Regions from separate parts of the Sporomusa sp. 246TCP1 genome, predicted to be linked through region 2. Evidence: riboswitches for the same ligand, from Rfam matches in the RefSeq annotation. Region 2 holds a riboswitch; each other region holds the start of a gene.

Region 1 (10,661 bases), 1.4 Mb from region 2:
GTTTGCCTTTAGGCAAGGCTATTGTTAAATAATCCATATCATTTGAGGTCATGGCCTCCTCCTATTTTTTCTTTAGTTAATTAAAGAACTAACATGATAATATATTAACACTGTATATTATTAACGTCAATATGCTAATTTGAATTTTTCTTTGCAAATACCGTTTCTACAAGATTACCAGCTTTTTCGTCTTAGGTAGGAAAACCAACTGTATATGTAGAAGTATTTGGCAAGATAATAACCTTATATAAGGAGGGTTCACTATGGCTGTTCTTAATATTGTTGTGCTCAACCCACTGGCCGACCGGCATAAAGAAGTCATTAAGGCTGCTGAGCCTAATGTAAATATAATTGTAAGTGATGAAAAAACCGTCCTCGAACATATGCCGGAGTGTCATATCCTAGTAACCTGGGGCTGGGCTGAAACCCAGCATTTGTATCAGGCTGCCCCTCACTTAGAATGGATTCATGCGTTAAGTGCCGGAGTTGAGAAACTGCTGTTTCCAGAAATTCAGGCCGCCGACACCATACTTACGAATTCCAAGGGCATCCATAGTATTCCTGTCTCTGAACATCTCTTAGCTATGATGCTGGCTTTTAGCCGGGGACTTACCTTAAGCATTCGTCAGCAAAATGCAAGAATATGGGAGAGAGTGCCAACAGACGAATTACACGAACATACCCTTGCCATCATCGGCCTTGGTGCTATTGGACGAGAGATTGCCAAAAAGGCCAAGGCGTTAGGCATGACGGTTCTTGCCAGTAAACAAGAAATGACTACTGAATTGTTTGTAGATAAGCTGTATCTGCCAGATAGTGATAGTCTTCAGGAAATGCTGGCTCAGGCCGACTATGTCGTTGTTGCTTTACCGCTGACGGAAAACACCGAAAATCTGATTGGGCTGAAGCAATTTACTATTATGAAGCCGTCAGCCTATTTCTTCAACATTGCCAGAGGTGCGATTGTAAATGAGGCCGATTTGGTCACAGCCTTAGAGCAAAAACTAATTCGCGGCGCCGGCCTGGACGTGTTTACGCAGGAACCCTTGCCAGAATCCAGTCCGCTGTGGACTATGCCCAATGTTATTATCACACCCCACGTTGCCGCATTATCACCGGCTTATCTTGACCGGGCTATCAAATTATTTGCAGATAATCTTACCCGGTTTATCCAGGGCCGGGATATGATAAACCTTGTTGATAAAGGTAAAGGCTATTAGTTTAGGCTGTCGGCCTTTTTTAGCAGCGTAAGCTCCGGTGGCTCACCAACTGCCGGAGCCTCATGATGTCTTGCAACAATCATGGTTAGCTGTGGGGACATGCCGGCTGCAGTCAGCATAGCCGCCCCGCGTCCGGCATGATTATAATAAATATAGACAGCATGACGGAGATTGTCTATTTTGCTGCCCCGCCCCATTTGTCCCCAGGATTTTGCCCATTGTGGCGCAAACCTATCAAAAATAACGGTAATAATTTTATCGGCAGTACTAACATCACCTTTAACCTTACCGACATCATGTAAAAGCGCACATTGTATAAGTAGTTCTTGATTTACAGCCGCTTGGCTGGCAGCAAGCTTCAGCGCTGTATACGCTACATTCAAAGCATGCCGTTGGTCAGGCAGATTCATTTGCCAAAACAGGGCGGTCTGCGTTTTATTTAGGTATTTATCGATAAAAACCTTATCAACTTCGTTAATCCGGGCGGTAAGCGCGGCAACGACCTGCTTAACGCGTTTATTCAATATATATCAATTCTTCATAGCCTTGTTCATTAGCCGTCTTTTCAGCTGCCGTCTTTGAACAACCAGCCAGCGCTAATTCTGTTCGGCGGCCTGTTTTACGGTATTCTTTGGCCGCTTCAATGGCCTCAGCCAGATTACCCTCTGCCCAGGCAATGTATACGTCTTTACCGCGGACACTAACATCAATCCCCTGACGTTCCAGTGCCAATAGCATCCGTTCAATGCCAAGTGCAAAACCAGTGGCCGGATTAGGAACACCAAAAGAAGCCAACATAGTATCATAACGGCCACCACCGCATAGTGGAAAACCCAGGCCTGGTGTATAGACCTCAAAGACCATGCCTGTATAATAATCAAAATCGCGAATGATACCCAGATCAAAATTGACATACCGTTCAACGCCATAACCTGTTAAGAGTTTATGGATATCGGCCAGATTATCCAATGCGGCGCGGCTTTGTTCGTTAGTAACAAGCCGGTAAGCTGCTCTGAGCATATCCTCCCGCCCATGTAAGAGCGGAACTTGCTGAAATATCTCCCTGGCTGCCTGACTAAGGTCGCTTTGGGCCAAAACCTCACCCAAACCCACCAAATCGCGAGTAACCATAGTATATTTTACTTTTTGCTGATCCCGCTGAGTTAATCCACTCTCTGCCATAAGACCGTTAATAAATGCAACTTGACCTAAACCGATCTGAAAATTGGTTAAGCCTGCCTCCAGCATGGCTTCGACCGCCAACGCGATAATCTCGGCATCAGCAGCTGGTCCCGGAGCCCCTAACAGTTCAATCCCAGCCTGGTAAAATTCACACTGTCGTCCAGCCTGCGCCTGCTCATGCCGAAATACATTAGTAAGATAAAACAATCTCAGCGGCAGCGGCCTTTCTTTAAATCTTGTCGCAGCTACCCGTGCAATCGGTGTTGTCATATCAGGGCGCAGTGCTAACGTACGATTATTCTTGTCAAAAAATTTAAACACATGCTCTTGAATCGCGTTGCCTGTACCCAGTGTTATTGTTTCCATATATTCAAAAGTTGGCGTTACCACTTCATCATAACCCCAACGGGAAAACAACTCGGCAAGAGCTCCCTCGACAATACGCTTTTGTTTTGCTTCCCGTGGCAGCAGATCACGTGTTCCATAGGGAATTTGCGGCACATAATTATTTCTGTTCATTGTGTTCACTCCATTCTAGTCAACTGTTTTCTATCTTATCTAATACTGTCTTATAACCATCAGCACCATAATACAGACAGCGCTTAACCCTGCTGATAGTCGCTGTACTGGCACCGGTAGCAGCAACTATATCATCATAAATAACGCCAGCCTTTAACAGTCGCGCCACTTCCAGGCGCTGAGCCATAGCTTTAAGTTCGCCAATTGTGCATACGTCTTCAAAAAATTGATAACATTCCTCCTCACTGTTTAGCGATAAAATTCCTCTAAACAGCTGATCGGTAAGCCTATCTTTCAATTTAGGATTTGTAGGCATACTTCTAGCCTCCCTGTAATACTTGCTATTGTATATTTATTCGCCATTTACCCAGATTTTCCTTCTTTAATACTTTCCATCTTTATTCAAGTAAAACCTCTTCTATAAAATCCCCGTTTTTTACACAAAATACCACTTTTTTTAGTTGACAGCTATCCTTATGCATGCTAATATGAAATTCATAATTTAAATATTGTTCATCAAGAGCTGGTTGAGGGAATGGCCCGATGATGCCGCGGCAACCATCGCATCTGCGAACGGTGCCAATTCCACAGGATTACCTCCTGGCAGATGAAGAACTGGACAACAAGCCTCTTCGGACTGCCGAAGAGGCTTACATTTTTTCGAAAGGAGGATATTTTGTTTCTAGTTATTTTAATTTAATTTTAGGAGGAATCACTTTATGAAGAAGTTTACCCTGTTAGTAATAATTGCAGTATTAGCCTTATCTGCCTTTGTCACTGGTTGCAGCAAGAGCACCCCCGCACCGTCAGTTGCTGAAAAGAAAACAATTAAAGTTGGCGCGACCGCCGTACCGCATGCTGAGATTCTCAATGTTGTCAAACCAATGCTTGAAAAAGAAGGCATCAACCTGGTTATTGTCGAAATGAGCGATTACGTCCGTCCCAACATGGCTGTGGCAGAAAAAGAACTGGATGCCAATTTTTTTCAGCATATCCCTTATCTGACTAAGTTTTGTACCGAACGCAACCTTGATCTGACTTACACTGCTGCTGTACATATCGAACCGATGGGTATTTACTCCAAAAAAGTCAAGAACCTAAATGATCTGGAAAACGGTGCATCAATCGGCATCCCCAATGACCCCACCAACGGCGGCCGTGCACTAGCCTTGCTAGCCAAAGCCGGCATCATTAAACTCAAAGATGACGCCGGTGTTACTGCTACTATCAGTGATATCACTGATAACCCCAAAAGTGTAAAAATCCGCGAGCTTGAAGCTGCGCAACTACCGCGTTCGCTTGATGACCTTACTTTAGCCGTCATCAACACTAATTATGCACTGGAAGCCAAGCTTGTCCCCACCAAAGATGCTCTGTTTACTGAACAAAAAGACTCACCCTATGTTAATATTCTCACTGTTCGCAAAGGTGATGAAAACCGCCCAGAAATCCAAAAATTAACCAAAGCCCTGACTTCCGAAGAAGTTAAGAAGTTTATTAATGAAAAATATCAAGGTGCCATTGTACCCGCATTTTAAGTTAAAAAGTGAGTCAGGGAAATCCTGACTCACTTTTTTAACGCAGCAACACCATAAAGGAAAACATCGGCAATACTGTTGGCTGCCGTATCAATGGATTCCCTGCTATCCTCAACAAAACCCTGAAATACCATCATAACAATGACGCTGAACAAACCATGAGCAGCTTTATGTATATCACAATTACGAATAGTGCCCTGTTCTATACCCTCTTGTAAGATAGCTTGCAATATCCCGATGGTATGAACAAATCTTTCGCGATATTTTTCACGCTGCGCCTCGGTGAAGTTTGATGGTTCTTCATGACCTAAGCCACGCATCTCATGCATGAGCACCCGCCACAAATCAGCATTAGCAATATAAAATTCCAGAAATATCCTGATAGCCTTTTTTACTTTGTTCAAAGCTGGTTCCGTAAGAACTGAAATTTCCTTAAGTTCGGCCTCAAAATTAGCACTCCGTTCTTTTATAAGGGTATAAAAGAGCTGTTCTTTATTGACAAAATACTTATATACTGTACCCTTACCAGTGTCAGCCAGAGCAATAATTTCATCCACTGTAGCACGATGATACCCCTTGCGGGAGAAAATAGTATAAGCGGCTTCTAGTATTTGCTGACGTTTCATCGTACTTCCTCCTGTCACCACGTAAGCTGGGAGATTAAAAAAACCACCATCCCGATGGCTACAGCTAGCTTAAAAATTAAACCCAACGTCTGGCCAATGACAATACTTTTGGCTACCCTGGTTGCCCTTTCCTGATTTCCAGTAGACGCATACTCCGCTAAATATCCGGCGGCAAAGGAGACACCAATCGCCCCGGCAATAGAACCAAGTCCTGGCATGAATCCTGTACCGATTATACCGCCGGCAATGCCACCAATAAAAGCGGCTGCAATGGCCGCACGCGAGGCATTTTCCCTTTTAGCTCCCAGCGACCCCGCAACAAATTCGGCCAGTTCCCCTGTTAACAGCGCGCCAAAAAGCAGCAGCAGCACAGTAGTATTCATATGAGTAAAGCTTTCCAAATATCCATAGCCTAAAGCAGTAAAAAAGATCAACCAATTGCCAGGCAAGCCGATAGCCGTCAGACCAATACCAATAACTGTAACCGCAATGACTACTAAATTACTGGCTGTTAAGCCTGCATCCATTAAAGCATACACCTCTTCAACGTTTTCACCTGTCACTCCGGTTAAATGCCCGATGAGCAATGTCTTTACGGTACTGCATACCAGCAAAGTTTATCACTGGTACAGCCTGATAAACCTTATCTACAGCTTCCCGGAGATTAGCGGCTACCGCCGTCACGCCAAGTACCCGGCCGCCGTGGGTGACGATCTGGCCGTTAACCGTGCCTGTTCCAGCATGAAATACCATTGCCCCTTGTAACTCTGCTTGATCAAGACCGGTAATTTTATCCCCTTTATTATAACTCCCAGGATACCCACCCGCAGCCAGCACAACACATACAGCGGCCTTATCTTCCCATTCGATGGTTACATCAGCCAGTCGTCCATCCGCGCAGGCTTCCATGATATCCACCAAATCACTGGCTAAAAGCGGTAGCACGACCTGTGTCTCGGGATCGCCAAAACGAGCATTAAATTCAATGACCTTTGGCCCCTGAGCCGTAATCATCAATCCAGCATACAGACAACCTTTATAAACGATACCTTCCTGCCGCATAGCATCGACAACCGGCTGCAAGACCTCACGCCATACTTGTTCCCGCACAGCCGGAGTAACAACCGGGGCCGGAGCATATGTTCCCATTCCACCGGTGTTGGGTCCCTGATCATTGTCAAATACCCGCTTATGGTCCTGAGCCGCAACCATCGGTACAACCGTAGTACCATCGGTAAAGGCCAGCAGAGAAGCTTCTTCTCCTGCCAGATATTCCTCAATAACCACCAAATTGCCGGCATTGCCGAATGCCTTATCACGCATCATCATCGTAACAGCATCAATAGCTTCTTCTACTGTCAGGGCAACAACGACGCCTTTACCGGCAGCCAATCCGTCAGCTTTAACCACAATCGGTGCGCCTTGTTCTTTTATATAGGCCAGTGCGCTGTCAATGTCAGTAAAAGCAGCCGAGACGGCAGTGGGAATATGATATTTATGCATAATCTCTTTGGCAAAGGCTTTAGAACCCTCTAGTTGCGCTGCCTTTTGGGACGGACCAAATACTTTCAGATTAAGCGCAGCAAAATGATCGGCAAGACCGTTGGTTAGCGGTAACTCCGGGCCAACAACAGTCAGGCTGATGTTGTGTTCGAGCGCAAATTTACCCAAAGCCTCATTATCTGTTATATCAACAGACACACATTCAGCCACAGCCGCAATTCCGGGATTTCCCGGAACACAGTATATTTTTTCTACCCGGGGGCTTTGCGCCAATTTCCAAGCCAACGCATGCTCACGCCCGCCGCCACCAATAAGTAAAATTTTCAAATTACCACTCCTTCGTGTATACAGTTACGTTAAAACCAACGTATAGCCATCAGCCCAAGATATTCTTTAATAACTAACTGGCTGTTATAGAAAGCATCAGCCCGAGGCCACAATTGATGCCATTCAAAGATAAAGCGAGTATTTGTTTGATAGTCGGTAGGATAGGGCAATACGGTCATATTATATTTGGTAAACTGCCCCACTGAGCGTTCCATATGAAACGCCGAAGTAACTAGTATGGGACTTGTAAAAGCCCGTTCCGCTAAAATCTGCTTGGTAAATTTAGCATTATCAGTAGTATTAAGGCTCTGCCCTTCCACAATGATCTTCTCATCAGGAATACCTATTCCCAACAGGATATGACGTGCGATTTCTGCCTCCTTGCCAGTATTGGCAAATACCTGCCCCCCGGAAATGATGATTGGTGCACCAGTACTATGGTATAGCTGCGCTGCTGTCAGTAAGCGGTTGGCAGCCGAGCCCATCAAATGCCCTTTGCCATGCACATTAGGTGTGTCTGCTGTTGCTCCGCCTCCCAGCACGACAATAACATCACCACTAACAGTTGCCGGTGGCTGGTAACGGCTCTCTAAAGATCGCAGTAACCAATCCCCCACCAACGGAATGGAAATGAGATACAAGAGCGCCGTTATCACTGCCAGCGCTCCCATACCCCGTTGTTTGTGCCTATGCAGCCATACACAACAAACAGTTAATGCAGCAATAAATATGCCTGGCGGCAACAAAAAGGTTATGTACAAAAATTTTATCAAAACCAACACTTGCCAATACCCCGTCTCTCAAATGTTACAGAAAGACTTTTGTCAACATTCCTGCCGACAAAAGTCTTTTCCACTGCTATTTTTTCCCTTGCTTGGCCCAGGAATCCTTCAGTGACACAATGCGGTTAAATACCGGCATTTGTGGTGTGGAATCGCGATCAAGAGAAAAATAGCCGTTCCGCATGAACTGAAACTGATTACCCACTTGGGCTGTTTTGATGCTGGGCTCAATTAAACAATTAGCCAGCACTTCCAGCGAGTTCGGGTTTAGTGTATCTACAAAATCCTTAGCAGCCCCTTCGGCTTCTTCGTGATTTTGATTATCAAGTAACAGATAATCATAGAGACGCACCTCGGCTTTCACTGCCTGGGCAGCTGATACCCAGTGCAGCACACCCTTAACCTTACGATTGGCAGTACCACTGCCACTCTTGGTATCTGGATCATAGGAACAGTGTAATTCTACGATCTCGCCAGTTTGTTCGTCTTTGACTACCTGCTCACACTTGATTATGTAGGCCTGTTTCAAACGAACTTCCTTACCTGGAGCCAAACGGAAGAATTTTTTGGGCGGATCTTCCATGAAATCATCTTGCTCAATATATATTTCCCGGGAAAATGGCATTGTCCGTGAACCCATCTCGGGATTTTCCGGATTATTTTCTGCTACTAATTCTTCTACCTGATCTGCCGGATAGTTGTCAATAATCACTTTTAAGGGCTTAAGCACCCCCATCACTCGCGGTGCTTTTGTGTTAAGGTCTTCTCTAATACAGTGTTCCAGCATAGCAACATCCACAAGGCTGTTACTTTTAGCCACACCAATGCGATCACAAAAATCGCGGATAGATTCAGGGGTAAACCCTCGCCTCCGCAGGCCAGAGATTGTCGGCATCCGGGGATCATCCCAGCCGCTGACATAGCCTTCTTCTACCAGTCGGCGCAGGTAACGCTTACTCATAATAGTATTCGTTATATTCAACCTGGCAAACTCAATCTGCCGGCTTTGATAAATGCCTAATGTTGCCAACGTCCAGTCATACAGCGGGCGATGGTCTTCGAATTCAAGCGTGCAGATGGAGTGTGTTATATTCTCAATCGAATCAGAAATCGGATGAGCATAATCATACATGGGATAGATACACCAGGTATCGCCGGTACGATGGTGCTTTGTGTATACAATACGATACAAAACAGGGTCCCGCATATTTAGATTAGGCGAAGCCATATCAATTTTCGCTCGCAGTACCCGACTACCCTCTGGAAATTCGCCAGCACGCATTTTTTCAAAAAGTTCCAGATTTTCTTCAACTGTACGACTCCTATAGGGGCTTTCTTTTCCCGGTTCTGTCAGTGTACCACGATATTGCCGGGTCTCTTCGGCAGTCAAATCACAGACATAAGCCATGCCCTTTTTAATAAGCTCGATCGTCAACTCATATATTTTTTCAAAATAATCTGAGGCATAATATTTACGGTCATCCCAATCAAACCCCAGCCAGTTTACATCTTCCTGGATTGAGTCTACATACTCAACATCCTCTTTAGTAGGATTAGTGTCATCAAAACGCAGATTGCATTTGCCGCCATATTTAATCGCCAAGCCAAAGTTTAGACAAATCGACTTAGCATGACCAATATGCAAATAGCCGTTAGGCTCTGGTGGAAAGCGCGTATGTACCCGACCGCCATATTTCCCTGTCTTTATATCTTCATTAATGCTAACCTCGATAAAATTAGCAGGCATAGCAGGATTAGCGCCAGGCTCTTTATCAATTGCTTCAATTTCGGTATTCATGCAAATCCTCCTTAAGATTGTCCACTTTATATCATTACATTATACAACATTCCTATCCTTTCCAGCAAGTAAGAGTATTTTAGATAATTTTTCCCAGCAAGTGTTCCAGATCGTTCATTCACTACTGGCGTCGAATTTGACCTTGTTGCACAATACCAAAAAACAAGCATTAAAAGCCTGCCAGGAATAGCGACTACAAGTATGTAGTAACTATCCTGGCAGGCTTTAATATCACGCGCACTTCCAGTTATACTATACTGTCCGCCCCACCTTTCCGAACTACTTAATGACTCATACTTTGCAGGTGGGTGCTCGTCTGCTTCATAAGATCCTGCATAACCTTTACTTTGCCCTCTAAGGCACTGGGGTCTGTTTTACCTGAGTTTACACTGTCTTTTATCTCAACTGCTGTTTTACGCAGGTTATCTTTTAAACCGGCATCCATCATATGCGGCATAACCTTATCAGTGGTGCTCACGAGTTGTGCGGCGCTCTTTTGCGCGTCCATGGTTTGGCCAGCCTTCACCTGCTTGACCACGTCTTGTAAATATTTATCCAGCTCTTTCATCATGGGCATCGGGTCTTCCTTCGGCATTGCCGCACTATGCCCTTGATGACCAGTTGCAGCTTGCTCTTGACTGGCCGGTGCCTGAGCCGCCGGTTTTTCACTAGAGCTGCAACCAGCTAGTAGAGACATAACTACGGTAATAGCTAAAATACCTAGTACTACTTTACTTTTTTTCATAATTGAATAGCCTCCAATTGATTTTATTAAGATTCTTGCGTTCACGCCATTGGTTCCAAACCAGATAGATGCATGGCAGCACAATCAGCGTCAAAATTGTAGAGGTAACCAAACCACCCACAACTACAGTAGCCATTGGCCGCTGCACCTCAGCACCGGTACCAGTCGCAAAGAGTAATGGAAACAAGCCCAAGCTAGCAACCAAGGCGGTAATCATAACCGGTCGCAAGCGAGTGAATGCACCTTCAATAATGGCCTCTTCTAATGTTTTGTGGTCCCGCAGGTGTTTAATGTAGGTCACCATGATGACTCCGTTTTGCACCGCAATCCCAAAGAGAGCGATGAAACCAACAGCAGCTGCTACCGTTATATAGGTGCCAGTAACATACATGGCTACAATTCCACCCACTAAGGAGAACGG
Region 2 (10,661 bases):
TCACCGGTATCCATGCCGGCATCCATATACATAGTAGTAATACCGCTCATTGATTCGCCGTTGATTATCGCCCAGTGGATGGGTGCTGATCCCCGATAGTTAGGTAAAAGCGAGGCATGCACGTTAATACAGCCCTGAAGCGGTAAGTCTAAGATTCTTTGGGGCAGAAACTGTCCAAAAGCGATAACAATAATAACATCAGGTTGAATAGCGGCAATCTGGTTATAGAAATCATCGTTTTTAATGTTGTCAGGCTGTAAGATGGCAAGATTATAGTGTAAAGCCGCTTCTTTAACCGGCGAATAGGCAAGTTTTTGACCACGTCCCTTGGGACGATCAGGCTGGGTGACAACTGCGGCTATCGAGTAGCCCTCCCTAACCAGCATATCTAAACAAGGTACCGCAAAATCTGGTGTTCCCATAAATACTGTCCGTAATTTTTTCATCTAATTACCCCTTGTGTATGGTTTTAGCCAATTCAATAAACAAAATACCTTTAAGATGATCTGTTTCATGCTGCAACGCCCGCGCCAACAGACCTGAACCGCTAATCCGAAACATTTTACCAGCTCTATTTTGCGCTTCCACTGTTACGGTAGCGTATCTTTCAACTTCACCAAACATACCGGGCACACTTAAACAGCCTTCAGTAGCAATTTCACAGCCTTCGCAGGCAACAATTTTAGGATTAATAAGCTCGATGATACCCTCGCCAACATCAATGACAACTAGCTGTAGAGAAGCACCAACCTGCGGTGCGGCTAGCCCTACCCCATCGGCAGCGTACATGGTTTCAGCCATCTCATCAAGTAATTGTTTGATTTTGCGATCAATCTTTTCAACAGGGGCAGCAATTTTTTTTAAAACCGGGTCACCTGCTTTTCTAATTTCCATTACTGACATTCTGTGTTCCTCCTTACCTATCAGAGTGTGTTTCAAAAAACACACTTTCCTTACTATTCTTTTAACTGTTATAAAATACCCCGGTGTTAAACACCAAAAAGTCGCACAGCAAGGGCATACCCGGTTTCTATGCTGAAAGGCTCAACAGCAAAGAGGGGTATTTTATAACAGCCTCTATAGACCATCAAAAAAATTTTACCATAGATTAGCTCAGCATGAAAGTAGTTCTGCTAGACTATAGAACATTAACAGGATCAATATCGATAATAATATTTTTTTGATTCGCTATGCTCATCGTGCTAATTTGTTTAGTTATTGTGGGTAAATCCTTGGTTTTAATGAGAATATTCACCCGGAAAATATCCTTAACTTTATTTACCGCAGCCGGAAATGGTCCAATAATGGCAGCGCCGGCCATAGCCAATGACTGCGTAAGTTCTGAGGCTACTTGGTTAGCCTGACGGTGAACTATGGTTTCGTCATTAGCTTGTACTGTTATTTTTATCAGATTCGTATACGGCGGGTAGCCTAACTGCTGACGAAAGCTCAGCTCTTGTTGATAAAACTCCCGATAATTATGCTCTGCCCCGGCAGTTATCGCATAGTGCTCCGGATTATATGTTTGCATGACTACTCGTCCTGTTTTACTGCCACGTCCGGCTCTCCCCGCAGCTTGAGTCAGGAGGGCAAAGGTTTTTTCCGCTGCTCGAAAGTCAGGTAAGTTGAGTGCTGTATCTGCTGAAATAATACCAACTGCGGTTACATTGGGAATATCATGACCTTTAGCCACCATTTGTGTACCGAGGAGAATATCATACGAACCGGCAGCAAAAGCAGCAAGAATCTTGTCATGGGCCAGCTTGCCACGGGTAGTATCTTGATCCATACGTACAATTCTGGCGGCTGGGAATAACTCTTTCAGCGCTTCTTCCACCTTCTGGGTGCCTGCACCAAAATAACGGATGTACCGGCTGCCGCATTCAGGACAAACGTCTGGTACTGCATGGCGTTCCTGACAATAATGGCAGCGCAGGATACTAGTGGGAGCATGATAGACAAGTGAAATATCGCAGTGGCCGCATTTAAGGACATGACCGCACTCACGGCACAGAACAAATGTTGAGTAGCCGCGACGGTTAAGCAGAATAATAGCCTGTTCTTTCCTGGCTAAGATTTCGGTTAACATGGTCTGCAAAGGCAGTGAAATGACACTGCGGCGACCTTGTGCCAGTTCTTGCCGCATATCGACAATAGTAACTGCCGGCATCGGTATATCATCCACCCGTTTATTCATCGGCAATAATTTATGTTTTCCCTGCAGTGCATGGTAATAGGTTTCAATAGCAGGTGTCGCACTGCCAAGCAGTACAGTAGCTCCAGCAAATTTAGCTCTGGCTGCCGCCACCTCCCGGGCGTGATAACGGGGTGTTTCCTCCTGCTTATAGGTAAACTCATGTTCTTCATCAATGATAATAAGGCCTAACTGACTAACCGGCGCAAACAATGCTGACCGGGCGCCAATGACAATGCCGGCCTGTCCTGCATGCAGCCGTCGCCAGGCATCATACCGTTCACCTACTGAAAGCTTGCTATGCATAACGACTACATCATCACCAAAGGCCGCCCGGAAACGAGCGACAATCTGGCTTGTTAACGCTATTTCCGGTACCAGTACGATAGCCTGGCGGTCAAGACGCCGCGCTTCAGCTGCTGCATTAATGTAAACCTGCGTCTTACCACTGCCGGTAACACCATGAATTAAAAAGGATTTATATATACTGTCATTTATCGCTGGAATAATTTGCTGCAGGGCCTGTAACTGCTCTGTAGTCAAGGTCAATTCAGCAGCTTTGGGCTGAGCTCCAGCATAGCTATTACGAAATACCGGCACACTGCAGATAGTGATAAGCCCTTGTTCAGCTAGTTTTTTCACAGTAGCCTGGGTAACAGCCAAACTGCGCAGCTCAACTGCATTTAGTTCTTGTGTAGATAATAGCGCCTTGAGCAAACGCCGTTGGGCAGTTTTAGAATTAGGCAGCGCTTTTTCCATTTGGTCAGCGACTTCCCGGCTTACGGCCAGCTTAATAAGCATTGTTGAGTTAGCCTTGCCGCGCTTACTGACAGTATCAGCAGTTACAATTAGCTTGTGCTGTAAACAGAATTTTATCATGCCTGCAATACTGGTGAATCTTTTAGCAAGGTCGGTCAATGTGACCGGACCGTGTTCATCAATGTAGTTAAGTATTGCAAGGTACTCTGGTGGTTTATCATTTAGTAACCTTTTGGTATACTCCCAATCAAGCGTACCCGGTACTTGATATGCTTTTTGCGTTTTGATGCCTGATTGCCCTGGAATAAATAACCGCATTGCTTCAGCCAGAGAGCACAGGTAATAATTACTTAGCCATTTGGCAGTTTCTAACATGTTGTTATCAAACCACGGATAATCATCCAGAACATCAAGAATGGTTTTTAAGCCGGGAATATTTTCAGCCTCTAACCCGACAATAAATCCCTCTACTTTTCGATTACCAAATGGCACCAGCACGCGCCAGCCTATATCTGCAAAAGACAAGTGTGCGGGAATAAGATAAGAAAAAGGCTTAGTTATGCTGCGAGTAGGAATATTTACAATTATTTGGGCGGTATTTGACATGTTTTCACCTAAAGTATTATTTCTTTATTCACCGGATTAGCTCTCAATCCAGGAAAGGTTAGCCTTTCCCTCTGGATAAAGAGAAGGGGACTTGTTCAGTCCCCTTTTTTAACTAAAGTATATATTCGCTTTTATCTATCAAATACCTGCTACCGGTTTTTCATGGTAATGAGCGGCCATTTCCCAATCAAGACCGGTGTCCATCGGCAAACGTTTAAAAAAATGTTTAATCCGTTTCCTTTTTTGCGGCGAAAAATGAAGCTTCATATGCTTATTCCTAACTTAGAACTGAATAGCCAAGTGATTGTAGTGTTTCTTCAATTCCGCTAGAAGGTAACGATTCATCGTGGCTAACTGCAACTTGCCTGGAAGCCATATCCACCTTAACTGAGGCAACACCCTGGAGATGGGACAACGTATGTTCAATACGGTCCCGGCAGTGGTCACCTTTGATGCCGCCAACATGGTAAACAGATTGTGTGGTATTTTTCTGAGTAACCAATAGAATACCTCCTTATTACTGAATTATAGGTCCAGCAATGTTAGTATTACCATTGGCTATCAATTAATAAGTTTATCCGCTGTCCCAGGTTTGTGCTAAGGTCACTTTAGATATTGGCTTCTTGGCGAAGAAGTTCGGCTTTATCAGTATGTTCCCAGGGCAAATCCACGTCAGTACGGCCAAAGTGACCGTAGGCGGCTGTTTGGCGATAAAGAGGCCGTCTAAGATCAAGCGACTTAATTATCCCGGCAGGCCGTAAGTCAAAATGTTTGTTGATAAGTTCAACGATTTTATCTTCTGCAATTTTGTTAGTTCCAAAAGTTTCTACCATGACAGAAACCGGACGAGCAATACCGATGGCGTAAGCCAATTGAATTTCACATTTATCGGCTAGTCCGGCTGCAACTACGTTCTTAGCAACATAGCGGGCAGCATAAGCAGCAGACCTGTCAACTTTTGTGGGATCTTTACCCGAAAAAGCACCGCCGCCATGACGCGCCATACCGCCATAGGTATCAACTATTATTTTACGTCCGGTTAAACCGGAATCTCCTTGCGGTCCACCCACTACAAACCGGCCGGTTGGGTTAATATAGTATTTAGTTTTAGCATCCAATAATTCTTCTGGAACTATGGGAAGGATTACTTTAGCGATAAGGTCTTGTTCAATGGTCTCACGGTCAACGTCAGGGCTATGCTGGGTTGAGATTACGATTGTGTCAACACGCACTGGTTTGCCATCTTCGTATTCAACAGTGACCTGTGTTTTACCATCAGGACGCAAATAATTCAGGTCGCCATTTTTACGAACTTCTGACAAACGTCGAGCCAATTTATGGGCTAAGGCAATAGGCAGCGGCATAAATTCCGGAGTTTCATTTGTTGCGTAACCAAACATCATGCCCTGGTCACCGGCGCCAATAGCACCAATGGCATCAATCTCACCTTGCTTTGCCTCTAGTGCCCTGTCTACACCTAAAGCAATATCAACCGACTGTTCATCAATGGAAGTTAATACACCGCAGGTTTCACCATCAAAACCATACTTGGCACGGGTATAACCAATGCTTTTAATGGTCTCACGTACAATTTTGGGAATGTCAACATAGCACTTCGTGCTAATTTCACCTACTACATGTACGATCCCTGTGGTAACTAATGTTTCGCAAGCTACCCGGGCCTCAGGGTCCTGGGCTATAATAGCGTCAAGCACACTGTCGGAAATTTGGTCAGCTATTTTATCAGGGTGGCCTTCCGTTACCGACTCAGATGTAAACAGCACACGTTTTTTGGTCAAAATAGTATTCCTCCTAATCCTACTGGTTACTAAAAAAAGAACTCCCGCAAGGGAGGTGTGATATTCCACTCCCATCTCACGGTTTTACCGTCGGAATTGGCACCGTTTTTAACATAAACATGCTAAATGGTTGCCGCGGTTTCATTGGGCCAGTCCCTCCACCACTCTTGATGAGTATAGTATATGCTATTTTCACTTCAAAAAAATTTTAAACCAATTGCCTAAAAAAATCAAGTAAATTTTGTCAGTAGTGTACTGATTTTATCTAAAAGGATCTCAGCTACTTGCTGTTTGCTCAGTTGAGGAAGTTCTTCGACACCGCCATCTTTATGGATGATTTTTACAATATTTGTATCAATATTAAAACCGGCCCCAGGCAAAGTGATATCATTAGCAACGATCATATCAAGATTTTTTTTAGTCAATTTTTCCCGGGCATGAATCATAAGGTCTTTCGTTTCGGCGGCAAAACCCACTAGTATTTGCTTTTTTTTTCTTTGCCCCAGCTCAAACAGAATATCCGGATTCTTAACGAGATTAATGGTCAAAGTGTTCCCTGTCTTCTTTATCTTTTGTTCAGCTACCAGTTCTGGACGATAATCCGCGACAGCTGCAGCTTTGATTACAATATCAACAGTATCAAATTCAGCAAGTACAGCAGCCTGCATTTGGGCAGCTGTTTCTACTCTGGTAATACTTACTCCCGGTGGAGCAGACAGATTTGCCGGACCGGAAATAAGTATGACTTCAGCCCCCCGTCTGGCTGCTGCCCCGGCAAGAGCATACCCCATCTTGCCGCTCGAACGGTTACCAATATATCTGACAGGGTCAATAGCCTCACGGGTACCGGCCGCTGTAATTAGTATGCGTCGCCCCCGTAAATCCTGACAGTTATGTAGCAGCGCTGCTACTTTATCCACGATGAATACCGGTTCCGGCAACCGACCCGGCCCTTCAACACCACACGCTAACAAGCCGGTAGCAGGTTCTATAATATGATAACCTAGCCCTGCCAATTTGGCTAAGTTTTGCTGAGTAACCGGGTTAAGATACATATTGGTATTCATAGCCGGTGCCAGTATTACCGGGGCTTTGGTAGCCATAATGGTAGTTGAAAGCATATCATCAGCAATGCCATTGGCGATTTTACCGATAATATTGGCAGTAGCAGGTGCAACAAGAAACACATCCGCCCAGTTAGCTAAGGCAATATGCTGTACGTTCCAGGTTTTGGGTTCTTCCCACATATCAGTTACTACCGGATTACCGCTAAGTTCACGAAAAGTTAACGGTGTGACAAACTCTGTGGCCGCTTTGGTCATGATAACGTTGACGTTACAACCCGCTTTTTTCAAACGGCTGACAACCTCAACTGCCTTGTAGGCTGCGATTCCGCCGCTAACTCCCATAACAATGTTTTGACCTGAAGACATCATTGACTCCTATTTAATACCAGTTTTAGTGCGCTCATAGGTCATCTTTCCCTGAGCAACTTCTTCTAACGCAATTGTCACTGGTTTGTTGGATTTGCATTCAATAAGCGGTTGCTGCCCATCCATAATTTCCCGCGCCCGTTTGGCGGCTAGCACTACCAGTGTGTATTTACTGTCAACCTTTTTTACTAAAGAATCTAATGACGGATTAATCATAGCGTTTCCCCTTATTTATTATTTAACAGTATTGGTACCTCATTACCAACACAACCAGTACAATAGAGATGATCAATTAAAGCTGTGTTACGCTGTGCCCTTAATTTTTCAGCCGCAATAATGGTTTGGATTTTCTGTACGGCTGTCGCCACCTGATCATTCATTACAATATAGTGATAGTTATGTGCCAGGGAAAGCTCACTACTGGCGCACTCCAGGCGTTTTTTGATGACATCAGGACTGTCAGTGCCGCGCTTGTGAATTCTGTCAGCCAATTCATCCAGCGAAGGTGGAATAATATATATATATACACCTTCCGGAAATTTTTCTTTAACTTTCATGGCTCCTTGTGTATCTATTTCTAATATGACATCATATCCTTTGTTTAACTGCTCAACCACATAGTGACGTGGTGTCCCATAAAAATTACCGTAGACTTCGGCCCATTCCAGGAGATCGTCATTTTCAATCATCGTTTTAAATTGGTCTTTGGCAACAAATAGATAATTTATTCCTTCCACTTCTCCTGCCCGGGGCGACCGTGTAGTAGCCGATATAGAGTATTTCAAATAGGGGTTGCTATGCAATAACTCTCGACAAACGGTGCCTTTACCAGTACCCGAAGGACCGGAAACAACAATTAATATTCCTTTTTGCGGCATGGCATAGGCTATCTCCTTTCCAAGATTATTCAGCAGGGTCATCAGCAGTATCTTTGCTAGTCAGGCGGTGAGCTACTGTTTCAGGCTGCACTGCCGATAAAATGACATGATCACTGTCGGTAATAATTACAGCGCGAGTCCGGCGGCCGTATGTAGCATCGATAAGCATACCCCTGTCACGCGCTTCCTGAATAATACGTTTTATGGGGGCTGATTCAGGACTGACAATAGAGATAATCCGGTTAGCCGAAACAATATTACCAAAGCCAATATTAATCAATTTTATATCCATTAGAACTCCTCCTATAAATTTATAGGCTATTTAGATGTAATGCTTCTATATTACTCTATGTTTTGGATTTGCTCTCTGACCTTCTCTATTTCACTTTTAATTTCAACCACAACATTGGCAATAGTAGAATCATTTGCCTTGGAAGCAATAGTGTTTGTTTCCCGGTTTATTTCCTGAACAATAAAATCCAGTTTACGTCCTACCGCTTCAGAGGATTTAATCGTTGTGTTAAACTGTGCTAAATGACTTTTGAGCCGGACAATCTCTTCCGTAAAATTAGTCCTGTCAGCAAATATGGCTGTTTCCTGGAGCAGTCTGCTTTCATCAGGCTCGGCCCCTGCGGCAGCTAGTAGTTCACGCATGCGGACTAACAATTTTTCCCGGTATTCGACAAGAATTTGCGGTGCCCTTTCCTCTACTGTTGCAATATAGGTCTGGAGCTTATCAACCCGCGCTTCCAGGTCTTGCTCAATGTTGGACCCTTCCGCTTCCCGCATTTTCATAAGATTACCGATTGCCCCTTCAATGGCGGTAAGCAGTTTGGGCCATAAGCACTCTACATTTTCAGTTACTTCCTCCACTTTGAGAACTTCGGGATATTTTGATAAATGGTATATATTGTCAGTTACTGGTACTTTTAACAAACCAGCTAATTCTCTCATTGCATTATGGTAAGCCATTGCCAATTCTTTGTCAACCCTTACGGCCTTTTTCTTTTCCCCATATTCGTCGACGGTAATAAAAGCATCTATCCGTCCGCGTAAAATAGTATTGGCAATCGTGCGACGAATCCTATCCTCCAGACTGCCCAGAGTTTTAGGCATGCGAATGACAATTTCATTGTAACGATGATTTACTGCTTTAATTTCAACCACAATACGGTGAGTAGAATCAATATATTCTCCCCGGCCAAAACCGGTCATACTTTTGAGCACAAATTTGCACCTTCCTTTGCGTATGTTATTATTGACGGATAACACGATTTTAACCGTAGTTTTTTACATTTACTTCGCTTTGCTCGTTATAAATCCCTTTTTCGCCAAATAAAAATATAAATGGAGATCATCTCCATTTATTTTTAAAATTATTTAAAGTTAGGTAACTCAAAATAAAAGCGACGTTCTTGTTTGTCTTTGGTAGTTACCGTCAGGGTAATTGGTTTGCTCAAAACTACATCTTGCTCATAAAAGTAAAAATAGTAATGAGCAGTATAATGCGGCTCATTTGCGGCCCAGGGGTTTTTTACCGGGGGGTTGATTACAGCATGGTAGGGTTTGATTGTCTTTTTTTCCTGCTTAATAATAACTTGAACATTATCACTAAATTTTTCAGTATTGCCATTTACGATTATACTGAAAACAAGACATCCGGCATAGTCGGCCAAAATCTGTTCACTATTAGCAAGCTCAATCGATTGCTTGCTAATAGCTTTATCACGAGCGTCGTAAGCTAAGAGCAAAAATGGTGTGTACAAATAAGCTCTTTCCGTTGTTTCGTTGATGATCGCAGCTTGTTCCTCATAAGCAAGCCAGGGCTGAAGAAAATCTGAGAGCGGCATTTTGCTGCGTTTGACGCCATATTCTTGCGCTTCTAAGATAACATCGTTATTAATTAAAGTGATAGCCCCAGCAGACAGTGGAACAGAAAGCAAAATGATTAAGCCGAGAATAACGGTAACAAGCTTCACCCTAACACCTCCGCGGACAAAATACTTTCTGTATATCTATTATACTTCCGGCAAAAAAAATCCTTTTATTTCTGAATTTTAAATCAACAATTAATCGGATCTGCATGAGCCAATTAATTTTATAACAAATAGTTACCGCGAAATACCTCTACGGCCGGACCTGATTTATAGATATGGTTGTTTGCGGCCCACTCAAGGTAAAGATCACCGCCATCTAATTTGACTGTGGCCTGGCGATTAGTACAGCCGTTTAAAACCGCAGCTACCAGGGCGGCGCTGGCTCCTGTGCCACAGGCCTTGGTTATGCCGGCACCACGTTCCCAAACACGCATTCTTATTGTTTTTCTGTCAATAATCTGCAGAAACTCAACATTGGTTTTTTTGGGGAATAGGGTATGTGTTTCGATTTTGGGCCCAATAAGTGCCAGATCAACTTTAGTGATATCGTTGACAAAGATCAGGCAATGGGGATTACCCATAGAGACACAGGTGATGTGATAAGTTTCTCCATCTATCGCAAGAGGCATACTAATTACTTGTTCTTCAGGATTACCAATAATAGGAATTTCGCCCCGTTTAAGTCTGGGGAGTCCCATATCAACCTTAACCGTTGCCAGTGTGCCATTTTTAAAGATAAGTTCAGGCGTAATAATTCCCGCCAGGGTGTCTAGGGTAATAACGGTTTTGGCAGTTAATTTGTTTTCGTAGAGATACCTGGCAACGCAGCGGGTAGCATTACCACACATATCAGCTTCACTGCCGTCTGAATTAAAGATTCGCATTTTAAAATCAGCAATGTCTGATGGCAGCAGCATGACAAGTCCGTCGGCCCCAATCCCAAAGTTCCGGTCACAGACAGCAATCGCTTGTTGCTGGTAATCAGCAATCTGTTCTTCCATGCCATTGACAATTACAAAATCATTACCTAATCCATGCCATTTAGTAAACTGCATGCTATTTCCTCCTAGGATATTATCTAATAGTATCGCTATCGGCTTTGTGGTATAGTGGCC
Region 3 (10,661 bases), 1.7 Mb from region 2:
ATGTTTACTATTTTGTACTGCCACCCCCTTGCCTTAAAGAAATTGTGCCCCCATAAGGTGGTACCCCTGCAACCCCCGTAACCCCTCGGCCTTTGCCGGAAAAAGCGTTCCGCAGGAGAAAAGCCGGGCGGTATTCCGTTAAAAAATCCCTCATAAAAAACCCAAAACCCCCGGGTTTCCCGAGGGCTTTCCGTGGGTTGGTGATGAGACCATGGCAGTAAGTATCTCATTCATATACATTCAACAGAGCGGAAAAATTAAACGATTAACTGAGGCCCCGTTTTTTTAATTCTTGTTCGGTACTAACCAACTGAATGCAAAGAGCCAACAATTCCATAGCTTGTTTTAAATCGGCTAAGGGCGGGAAGGTGGGAGCAAGCCGGATGTTTTTATCTTCCGGGTCTTTTCCGTAAGGAAAGGTGGCGCCGGCAGGAGTAAGTATGACCCCGGCGGCAGCGGTTTTAGCTACTACCTTTCGGGCACAACCGGGCAATGTATCAAGACTTATGAAGTAACCACCCTGCGGCTTGCTCCAGGTAGCCAATCCTTTACCTCCCAACCCGGCCTCCAAAGTCTCCAGCACTAAGTCAAACTTAGGCTTGAGAATGGCTGCATGGCGGCGCATATGAGCTTCAATTCCAGTCAGGTCTTTAAAGAAGCGGATGTGGCGGAGCTGGTTTATTTTATCAGGTCCGATGGTTTGAATTGCAATTTGTTTTTTTAGCCAGTTAATATTACTTTCGCTGCCGGCTACCATGGCAATACCGGCACCAGGAAAGCTGACTTTGGAAGTGGAACCGAATACAAAAACCCTGTCAGGGTGTCCGGCTTTTTTACAGGCAGCAAGAATATTTACTAAGCAGGGCGGGGTAGCGGTCAGGTGATGGATCGTATAGGCGTTATCCCAAAAAATCCGGAAGTCAGGTGCTTTGGCAGGCATGGCTGCCAGTCGTTCCACCACAGCAGCGGAATAGGTGATGCCGGTGGGATTGCTGTATTTGGGCACACACCAGATGCCTTTAATTGACGAATCGGCGGCTACCAATTGTTCTACCTGATCCATATCCGGACCGTCATGCAGATAGTTTATAGGAATCATTTCAATGCCTAAATATTCGCAGACAGCGAAATGCCGGTCATAGCCGGGGCTGGGGCAGAGAAATTTTACTTGCGGCAGTTTCCCCCAGGGAGTGGTATTGTCCGGCAACCCGCGCAACATAGCCCGGGCAATCAGATCATGCATCAGTGTCAAACTGGAATTGCCACCGATTATGATTTCGCCAGGGCTTACTTCCAGGACCTGGGCGAAAAGTTCTTTGGCTTCTGGGATACCGTCTACTCCGCCATAAGTTCGGCAGTCAGTACCATTGACCGCTTTATAATCGTTTTCCTGGAGACAATCAAAAAGTCCGGCAGAAAGGTCTAATTGTTCAGGACAGGGTACGCCGCGGGACATATTCAGGGTAAGCTTTTGTGCCTGAAATTTTTCATAACTGCAGACCAATGTAGAATAGTGCTCTTGCAGCAGCAGGTCATTCATCTCGTTCAACTTGCTCATTGTGCATCGCTCCTTTGTATTCATTATACAGAATTTTCTAGAGCATGGGAATAATAAATTATATCTTCCTTCCACTATATAGACTGATTGACAGCTAGGGCAATTCGCTTAAGTCCTTCCGTTAACAGCGGGCGCGGGCAGCCAAAATTAAGGCGCATAAAACCAGTACCCTGATGACCAAAGGTTACGCCGTCATTAAGCCCTACCTTTGCCTTTTTCGCAAAGAACTGGACAAGGTCAGGTTGGGAAAGCTGTAAATTGCGGCAATCCAGCCAGGCTAAATAGGTACCTTGCGGTTTGTCAACGTTAATTGCCGGAATGTTGGCAGCAATATATTCTGTCAGATATTGGGCGTTGCCTTCAAGGTAGACTAATAACTCATCAAGCCACGGCGCACCATGGCGGTAAGCAGCTTCCAGAGCGGTGATACCAAATACATTGTTTTTGCTGATGCCCAATTGCTGGACGGTTTGAGAAAATTGACTGCGTAATTTGTTATTCGGAATAATAGCAATTGAGGTATATAGGCCAGCAGTGTTAAAAGTCTTGCTGGGGGCGGTAAGCGTGATTATTTTGTCTTCACTGTCAGTATTTAAGGAAGCCAGCGGTATATACTGATGGCCGGTATATACTAAATCGCCGTGAATTTCGTCTGTCAGCAGCAATACATTGTTTTCCAGGCAGATTTTTACCAGCTTGGTTAGCTCTGAGCGCGACCAAACCCGGCCAACCGGATTATGCGGGTTGCATAAAATTAGCATTTTGGCTTCGCGGGCTTTTTCCGCCAGGTCATCAAAATCCAGGCAATAGCTGTCGGCTTCATAAACTAACGGGTTTTCCAGCACAATGCGGTTCTGGTTGTGTACACTGGAAAAGAAGGGGGGATAAACCGGGGGTTGGATAATAACTTTATCTCCCGGCTTAGTAAAGGTCTGCACTGCCAAGGTTATAGCAGTTACCACTCCAGGAGTGCTAACCATCCATTCCGGATTGGTTTTCCAGTTATGCCGTTTATCCAGCCAGTCAGTTACGGCATCATAGGCATAGGAGTGGGGAGACGGGTAACCGAAAACGCCATGCTGAACTCGGGCGGCGAGAGCTTCGTTTACGGCCGGAGGCGAAGGGAAATCCATGTCAGCTACCCAGAAGGGCAGCACATCCTTGGAACCAAAGAGGGCAGCGGCGTCATCCCATTTGGTACTGCCGCTGTTGTGACGCGCAATCACAGTGTCAAATTTGTCAAGGTTGGAGTTAGTCATAGTATCACACCTTTTTTCATAAAATTTAGTTCACCGGAAAGATATTATTCTTCCAGCGCCTGCGCCAAATCGGCAATGATGTCTTCCACATCTTCAATACCGACAGACAAGCGCAGCAAACAGTCGCTAATGCCCAGACGTTCTCGAATGTCAGCCGGGATGTCAGCATGGGTCTGCACTGCCGGGAAGGTAATTAACGATTCAACACCGCCTAAACTTTCAGCAAATTGGAGAATCTTAATTTTGCGCAATACTTGTGCAGGCAGGCGGGGATGGTCTACAACAAAGGATAACATGCCGCCATAACCAGTCGCTTGGGACTCTTGGATTTCCCGGCCAGGGTGGTCTGCCAGGCCGGGATAATAGACTTTGGTGACGTTGGGGTGAGCGGTAAGGCATTTGGCAATAGCCAAGGCGTTTTCTTCTTGTTGGCGTAAGCGAAGCGCAAGCGTTTTTAGGCCGCGCAGGAGCAGCCAGCTATCTTGTGGCCCAAGGATAGCCCCGGTCGCGTTTTGGATAAAGCCAATTTTTTCACAGAGGGCAGGATCACGGGCAACTGCCAGGCCACAAATCACATCGTTGTGGCCCGATAAGTATTTGCTGCCACTATGGATGACAATATCAGCGCCGAGAGTCAGGGGGCGCTGCAGGTAGGGTGATAAAAAGGTATTATCAACAATAACATGAATGGGGTGGAAATTATTGGCACAGGCGATAGACGTTATCGCCCTGATATCAGCAATTTTCATCAGCGGGTTGCTTGGTGTCTCAAGCAAGATGGCTTTGGTTGATGGCTGAAGCGCTTGGCGTACTTGATGAGTATCACTAGTGTCTACAAAAGTGGCAGACAAGCCAAATTGGGCGAATAATTGCTCCAGAAGGCGGTAGGTTCCGCCATAACAATCTTCAGTAATGATCAGATGATCGCCAGGGCGGTAAAGCATGAGTATGGCCGTAATGGCTGCCAGGCCTGAGGCAAAGGCAAAACCCGCATGGCCTTCTTCAAGCGCAGCTATGGCTTCTTCCAGAGCTTTGCGAGTGGGATTTCGACTGCGGGAGTAGTCATAGCCGGTGCTGCAGCCAAGTTCAGGGTGACGGAAAGTGGCTGTCTGATAAATCGGGGTGCTGATTGCACCGGTAGTTTTATCGGTGACCAGTCCTGACTGGACAATTTTAGTGGAAATTTTCATAAACGTTCATCTCCCGCATTGATAATGAAAAAACGACTCTTCCGGAAGAAGAGTCGCCTATCTACGCAAATAACTCATCTTCCGGATTGCTCCGCTGGATTTAGCACCTTGCATAAAATGCCGGTTGCCGGGTGTCATAGGGCCAGTCCCTCGACCACTCTTGATAAGTTTAGTATTCTATTGTGATTTTATGACTTTTATTTTTACATAGTTAAAGAGGATTTGTCAATAGTATTTTTAAAAGCAGTTTTATATTGACGCTAGTAAAAAAACCATATATGATGATTTAAAGAATAATCTGTGTTAACTATTAGGGAGGAGGCAGTGTCTGTGACTGAGCGTACCAACATTCAGGCGTTAATCAATAAAGCGGAAACAACTCATACCCTTACAAAAGAGGAATTGGTCACTCTGCTGCAAGATCGTCAATATGAAGCAGAGGTGTTTGCCGCCGCCGACCGGGTTCGACAAAAGTATGTGGGTGATGAAGTTCATTTGCGTGGGCTTATTGAATTCTCCAACAGATGCAAGCAAAATTGCTTGTATTGTGGTTTACGGCGTGATAACAGTAAGGTCAGCCGTTATCGCCTGGATGTGGACACTATTATTGATTTTGCTGTTAAAGCCAAGTCCTACGGTTACCGTACAGTGGTGTTACAGTCAGGTGAAGATGAATGGTTTGATGTCGCTAAAATGGTGGAGATAATAAAAAAAATCAAAGAACTTGATTTGGCCATTACGATTAGTGTTGGTGAAAAATCGCGAGAAGTTTATCAGGCCTATCGCGATGCGGGCGCTGACCGGTATCTTCTTAGAATCGAGACGACAGATAAAGAATTGTATGAAAAACTAGATCCTGGTATGAGCTGGGATAACCGGATGAGATGCCTGTACGATTTAAAAGAGCTGGGTTTTGAGCTAGGTACAGGCTGTCTTGTAGGTATACCCGGGCAGACTATAGAATCATTGGCCGATGATATTCTCTTTTTCAAGGAAATTGACGCGGATATGATTGGGGTAGGGCCATTTATTCCCAATCCTGATACACCCTTAGCTGACGAAGCTGGTGGCACGTTTGAATTAAGTACCAAGGTTATGGCGCTGATTCGTCTTTTGTTGCCAGATATTAACATCCCGGCGACAACGGCGATGGAATCCCTAAACCCGCAGGGGCGGGTGCTGGCGCTGCAGCGGGGGGCTAATGTAGTCATGCCTAACGTCACAGAAGGTGAATATCGCCAATTATATCTTCTTTATCCGGGAAAAATCTGTGTTAACGATACTCCGGCCCATTGCCGTTCGTGTATTACCGGTAAAATTACGGGTATTGGCCGGAAAGTTTCGGAGACTCATGGTTACCGGGCTAAACGTGCCTAACAGGTATAGAGGGGATTATGGGAATGAGTAAAAGTATTACAGAGGAAGTTCTTGTTTTGCTTGAACAAGCTGTGAAGGATATAAGCTTTGGTTCGGTTACGTTGGTACTTCAGGATTCGCGAATCATTCAAATGGAAAAGCTGGAGAAAATCCGGCTTGGTGAGCACCCGGTTAAGGGGGCGGTGAACAGGACAACTACTGCAAGTAATCTTAGGACCCGGATTTTGCAGTCAGTTAGCGGCATGGAGTATGGGAAGGTGGCTATCCAAATTCAGGCTGGGCAGATTATGCAGATCGAGAGAACAGAGAAATACCGGGTCGGCAAATTGACTGGCCTCTACGGTGACGGAATTTAATAGATAACAACGATGGAACGACTAAGGCTTCTGTCGGCGTCCGAAAAGACTTGGTACAAGCCAAGTCTTTTCTTAATATAACAGATAGTATAAAAATGCAGAGGCTATTATTACCGCAAAGTACTCAAAATACTCAAAGGGTTAAAGGTATCGTGGACGATAGCATTACTATAATTTTGGCTGAAGATTAAAAGGCCGCGCTAGCAGCTTTCTTATGCTGCCGAAGGCCATTTTGTACGTAAAATACGGACTCGCGTACTTGTAAAAAAGACGCATAATAGTGTGTTGACAACAAACATGTAAAGGTGTATATTCTACTAAAGAATGCAAAAAGTACATTCCTCAACACAGTACACTCCGGATGAACATCTCAGTATTTTAGAGGCAGGATAATGGGTATGAGGAAAAAGAGGGGGACGGGAGAAAATATGCGAAAAAAATTAATAGCAGTGGTGATGAGTACGTTGCTTATAGCTGGAGCATTAGCTGGCTGCGGCGGTACTAAACAAGAAGCAACAAACGAAATCAAGATTGGCGGAAACTTTGAATTAACCGGTGGTGTGGCCAACTACGGTAAGCAAGCTGTTAATGGCATCCAGCTGGCCATCAAACAAGCCAATGCGTCTGGCGGTGTTTTAGGCAAACAAATAAAGTTAGTGCTGGCTGATAATAAATCAGAATCAGCCGAGGCAACTAACGCTATTACGAAGCTTATTACCCAGGATAAGGTTATAGCTATGTTTGGACCGGCAACTAGTTCGAATACTATAGCTACTGTGCAGGTATCGCAAGACCATAAAATTCCATTAATTACCCCAACTGGGACTAGCGAAAAGATTACTGTCGATAATGGTAAAACTCGTCCATATGCTTTCCGGTCTTGCTTTATTGATCCGCTGCAAGGTACGATTATGGCTAATTTCGCCAGCAACACGCTGAAAGTGAAAACGGCAGTCATTTATATTGACAGCAGTTCAGACTATTCTAAAGGGCTCTCTCAATCCTTTGAGACTGTGTTTACACAAAATGGTGGTTCAGTGATAGGTAAAGAAGCTTTTTTACAAAAAGACCAAGACTTCAAAGCCACTCTTACCAAGATTAAAGCCATGAATCCTGATGTTGTCTTTTTGCCGGCATATTATGAAGAAGTAGGCAAAATCGTCAAACAGGCACGTGAAATGGGGATGAATATGCCGTTTCTTGGAGCCGATGGCTGGGATGATGCCAAGGTAGTAGAAATTGCCGGGGCGGCTCCGCTTAATAATACGTTTTTCTGCAGCCACTTTTCTTCCCAGGATAAAGATCCTAATGTTGTGAAATTCATTGAAGCCTACAAGCAGGAATACAACCAGGAACCTGGCGTTTTCTCTGCCCTTGGCTATGATGCCGGTTTATTCTTAATTGATGCAATCAAACGGGCGAACAGCACTGATCCTGAAAAAATCCGTGAAGCTTTAGAGCAAACTAAGAATCTGCAACTAAGCACAGGCCTGATGACGATTGATGCCAATCATAACCCAATCAAGAGCGCTGTTGTGCTTGAAATGAAAGATGGCAAACAAACGTTTAAGGAAAAAGTTACCCCAAATCTATAACGTGAGTCGTAGATCAATTTGGTCTCTGGATAAATGTTTAAAATTGGGTTGACAGGTAATTGTATTCGTGTTACAGTATAAGTGTGAAATAAATATATTTTGCTGACCGGAAAACCGGAGGCAATCGACGGCTGAGTTAGCTTCGATTGCCTCCTTTTAGTTTTACGGCTTACGCGATACTTATTGCAGGAAACAAGGTTAAAATAATAGTAATCAAATCAGAGAGGATGAATATTATGGCTAAAATTTATGGAAGTTTGACAGAACTTATAGGTAATACACCGTTATTAGAACTAAAAAATTATGGTGCGAAAAAACAAATAACTGCTAAAGTAATTGCCAAGTTAGAATACTTTAATCCGCTTGGTAGTGTTAAGGATCGCATTGGTTATGCCATGATTAAGGATGCTGAAGATAAGGGAATCATTAATAAAGATACAGTTATTGTTGAACCTACCAGTGGTAACACCGGGGTTGGCCTGGCATTTGTTGCTGCTGCCCGTGGATATAAGCTGATTCTTACTATGCCGGAAACCATGAGTATTGAGCGTCGCAAACTGCTCAAAGCGCTAGGTGCAGAGCTTGACCTTACGCCAGGTGCCAAAGGCATGAAAGGCGCAATTGAGCGAGCGGAAGAACTTGTGAAAACTACTCCCAATGCCTGGATTCCACAACAGTTCAAAAATCCGGCAAACCCCGAAATACACCGGAAAACAACTGCGGAGGAAATCTGGCGGGATACTGATGGCAAAGTTGATATCATTGTAGGCGGTGTAGGCACTGGCGGTACTATTACTGGTATTGCGGAAGCTCTTAAACAACGAAATCCTGGTGTTAAAGCTGTTGCTATTGAGCCGGCTGATTCGCCCGTATTGTCAGGCGGCAATCCTGGCCCGCATAAGCTTCAAGGTATTGGCGCCGGCTTTGTACCTGAGGTATTCAATACGAAGGTGATTGATGAAGTCTTTACAGTTCAGACTGAAGAAGCTTACCAAGCAACCCGGGATGTTGCTACCGTAGAGGGCTTGCTTGTTGGCATCTCCAGCGGCGCAGCACTGCATGCGGCAGCTGAACTGGCAAAACGTCCGGAGAACAAAGGTAAAAATATTGTCGTTATTTTGCCAGATACCGGGGAACGTTATCTGTCTACCCCTCTGTTTGGTGAAGAGTAAACTTCAAAAAGAATAGCATAATAAAAAGCATTCCAACGCGACTGGCGCGGCCTGGAATGCTTTTTTAATTACTTTTCATCACGTTCCATAAAGCGAACTAAATTCGATACTTTAGTTAGTTCACCTTGTGTAGTTGCATTTAATGAATCTAAATCAGCAATACATTCCATTGATGAAGATATTACATCCACAGCACTGATGATATCCGAAGCGACAGCAGTTAAATCGGTATTGAATTTGTTCATATCATCTTGAAATTTATAGGTGAAATCACTACTGGAGCTCAGTTTTGCAGATATTTCCTGAACACTTTCAAATAAGCTATTAATAGAAGCATTCGTTTGATTTAAGCTGTTCTGGGTATTCTGGGCCAATTTTCGTACTTCATCGGCAACTACGGCAAAACCACGGCCTTGCTCACCGGCTCGTGCTGCTTCAATAGCAGCATTTAAGGCCAATAGATTAGTTTGTGCAGCAATATTCATTATTAATGATAACACATTCTTAATTTCTTTTGTGCTGCCGGTCAATGCTTCTATGGTTGGTGCAATTTGGTTATTTACAGAAATCAATTCATTAACACCGTTCATATTTTTAGTAAGTACTTGCAATAAATTTTTTGTATCATTACCAATGTTACTGACATGGTGACCTATTTTGTTGACATTATCTAAAACAGTTGGAATGTTGTTGCTATTGGCAGTTAATAACTCAATAACCTTGCCACGAAATCTGTTTACAATTTTAATTTGGTTTAGTTGTCGTTCTAAACAGTATTTTTCGAAGTTGCTATAGTGGATTGGCAGGTTATCAACATATTGATCACAGAAATCATCTTCATCATTGGTATGAAAAAAGAATACAGCCGTCAGTGTTTCATTAATATTCGATCCTAACAATTCGCCAAAACTAGAATAGCCGGCCACAGCAATTTCCGGAAAAGCATTTACTTTTCCAATTGCGTCAGCATTGAATAACCGGCGTAATATGCAATCATTTAAAATCCCACCAATAGGTTTGGGTTTGTAGCGAATAAACTCTTGCCAATCTCTTGAAATCGTATCTACTAATGAAGTCCGCCGTACAACAAAAAGTTTTTCGCCCATAGCTAAATCGCAGAAGAAATAGACTCTATCGTTTGCTTCATCAATTTTTGCTATGGCTCTGACAAAAGTTTCACCACCAACTTCAACAGCAAACCCAGAGGACTCAAGCACTTTATTTAACTGCTCAACCGTTTGCACGTTAAAGCGTTTTTTAAGTAGTGAAATAAAGCTAATATTATTATAGTTTTCATCAAAAACTTTACTTACATACCGTAAAGCCGAATTTGAATCTGATATGATAAATTCACCCGTATCTTTTGTAAAACCCTGTGTTTTAAAGATACCATAGCGATAATTGGCATGTAACTTCAGCAGGCAAACTACGGCATGGTTTTGTCTAACAACATTACCATCATAAATGTAGGTATTTAAAAAATCCAAATTACCGGCTGCTGATCCGCCCACAAACATACAGGGAAATTTTTTACTCGCATAAACAGCTTGCATAAAGAATGTTTCAGAACTTGACAAACCGTCAACATAGGCTAAAGCTACGGTATTATGGCTATTGATGCTAAATTTGAGCGGAATTTTCTCAAGTTCATATTTTATTTGAGCAACTCGCTCATCGACACTCTTTTCGACAATGCCTTTTTTTAGGTCGTCGTTAGCCAGAGGAATAGATATGATTTGGCAGTTTTTGACCATTCTTTTAGAATAGGCTTGGAGAAGAATTTTCTTGCGATTTTCAGTTGCCGGTTTATATATAGTGGAATCGGCAGTGCTGTTGCATAGTTCACCTGCGGTGGATATCATCATAAAGGGGACATTGGCTGGCAATAAGCCCTTTATGGTTGTCGCCAACTGGCTAAAATTGTTATCAGGCGAAGCAAAACCTACAACAAAAGCTACGCCATCAGCGACTTCACAAAGTTTGTTAATGTCGGCGGCGCTTAGCTCTCTTGCTGATAAATACGCTACTTGGATATCTTCTAATTTAGTAATAGGTACAGTATGAATAGTGTTAGTGGCTGATGGCGAGTCTTGAGAAGGTTGATTTTTTTTATACCATTTTAGCATAACATCCCTCTTTTCGTTAAAATAGTAC

What was found. Region 2 has a riboswitch for S-adenosylmethionine ahead of metK (methionine adenosyltransferase). Riboswitches for the same ligand answer to the same signal wherever they lie in the genome.
Region 1: it holds a riboswitch for S-adenosylmethionine, as region 2 does, so the genes downstream of both, AC1ECB_RS15115 (MetQ/NlpA family ABC transporter substrate-binding protein) here and metK (methionine adenosyltransferase) in region 2, are expected to answer to the same signal.
Region 3: it holds a riboswitch for S-adenosylmethionine, as region 2 does, so the genes downstream of both, AC1ECB_RS00460 (trans-sulfuration enzyme family protein) here and metK (methionine adenosyltransferase) in region 2, are expected to answer to the same signal.

Annotation. Positions count from the first base shown of each region.
Region 1 is NZ_CM170492.1:3,176,469-3,187,129, forward strand. Features, by position in the region: gene hisG (ATP phosphoribosyltransferase) at 1-52, opposite strand, end outside; gene AC1ECB_RS15095 (D-2-hydroxyacid dehydrogenase) at 264-1,220, shown strand; gene AC1ECB_RS15100 (HDIG domain-containing metalloprotein) at 1,217-1,744, opposite strand; gene hisZ (ATP phosphoribosyltransferase regulatory subunit) at 1,737-2,921, opposite strand; gene AC1ECB_RS15110 (YerC/YecD family TrpR-related protein) at 2,941-3,237, opposite strand; SAM riboswitch class I at 3,432-3,535, shown strand; gene AC1ECB_RS15115 (MetQ/NlpA family ABC transporter substrate-binding protein) at 3,641-4,459, shown strand; gene AC1ECB_RS15120 (TetR/AcrR family transcriptional regulator) at 4,489-5,085, opposite strand; gene AC1ECB_RS15125 (DUF456 domain-containing protein) at 5,100-5,612, opposite strand; gene purD (phosphoribosylamine--glycine ligase) at 5,638-6,915, opposite strand; gene AC1ECB_RS15135 (YdcF family protein) at 6,945-7,697, opposite strand; gene AC1ECB_RS15140 (glutamine--tRNA ligase/YqeY domain fusion protein) at 7,774-9,495, opposite strand; gene AC1ECB_RS15145 (hypothetical protein) at 9,779-10,240, opposite strand; gene AC1ECB_RS15150 (efflux RND transporter permease subunit) at 10,227-10,661, opposite strand, start outside.
Region 2 is NZ_CM170492.1:1,824,591-1,835,251, reverse strand. Features, by position in the region: gene fmt (methionyl-tRNA formyltransferase) at 1-446, opposite strand, end outside; gene def (peptide deformylase) at 451-903, opposite strand; gene priA (primosomal protein N') at 1,139-3,559, opposite strand; gene AC1ECB_RS09120 (hypothetical protein) at 3,698-3,826, opposite strand; gene AC1ECB_RS09115 (heavy-metal-associated domain-containing protein) at 3,837-4,061, opposite strand; gene metK (methionine adenosyltransferase) at 4,168-5,358, opposite strand; SAM riboswitch class I at 5,427-5,535, opposite strand; gene coaBC (bifunctional phosphopantothenoylcysteine decarboxylase/phosphopantothenate--cysteine ligase CoaBC) at 5,589-6,791, opposite strand; gene rpoZ (DNA-directed RNA polymerase subunit omega) at 6,801-7,007, opposite strand; gene gmk (guanylate kinase) at 7,019-7,669, opposite strand; gene remA (extracellular matrix/biofilm regulator RemA) at 7,695-7,961, opposite strand; gene AC1ECB_RS09085 (YicC/YloC family endoribonuclease) at 8,012-8,896, opposite strand; gene AC1ECB_RS09080 (hypothetical protein) at 9,046-9,648, opposite strand; gene dapF (diaminopimelate epimerase) at 9,768-10,601, opposite strand; gene AC1ECB_RS09070 (calcium-translocating P-type ATPase, SERCA-type) at 10,637-10,661, opposite strand, start outside.
Region 3 is NZ_CM170492.1:85,050-95,710, forward strand. Features, by position in the region: gene AC1ECB_RS00450 (aspartate aminotransferase type Ic) at 266-1,558, opposite strand; gene AC1ECB_RS00455 (MalY/PatB family protein) at 1,633-2,817, opposite strand; gene AC1ECB_RS00460 (trans-sulfuration enzyme family protein) at 2,862-4,007, opposite strand; SAM riboswitch class I at 4,079-4,177, opposite strand; gene hydE ([FeFe] hydrogenase H-cluster radical SAM maturase HydE) at 4,338-5,384, shown strand; gene AC1ECB_RS00470 (DUF2292 domain-containing protein) at 5,408-5,740, shown strand; gene AC1ECB_RS00475 (ABC transporter substrate-binding protein) at 6,169-7,335, shown strand; gene cysK (cysteine synthase A) at 7,572-8,507, shown strand; gene AC1ECB_RS00485 (methyl-accepting chemotaxis protein) at 8,576-10,633, opposite strand.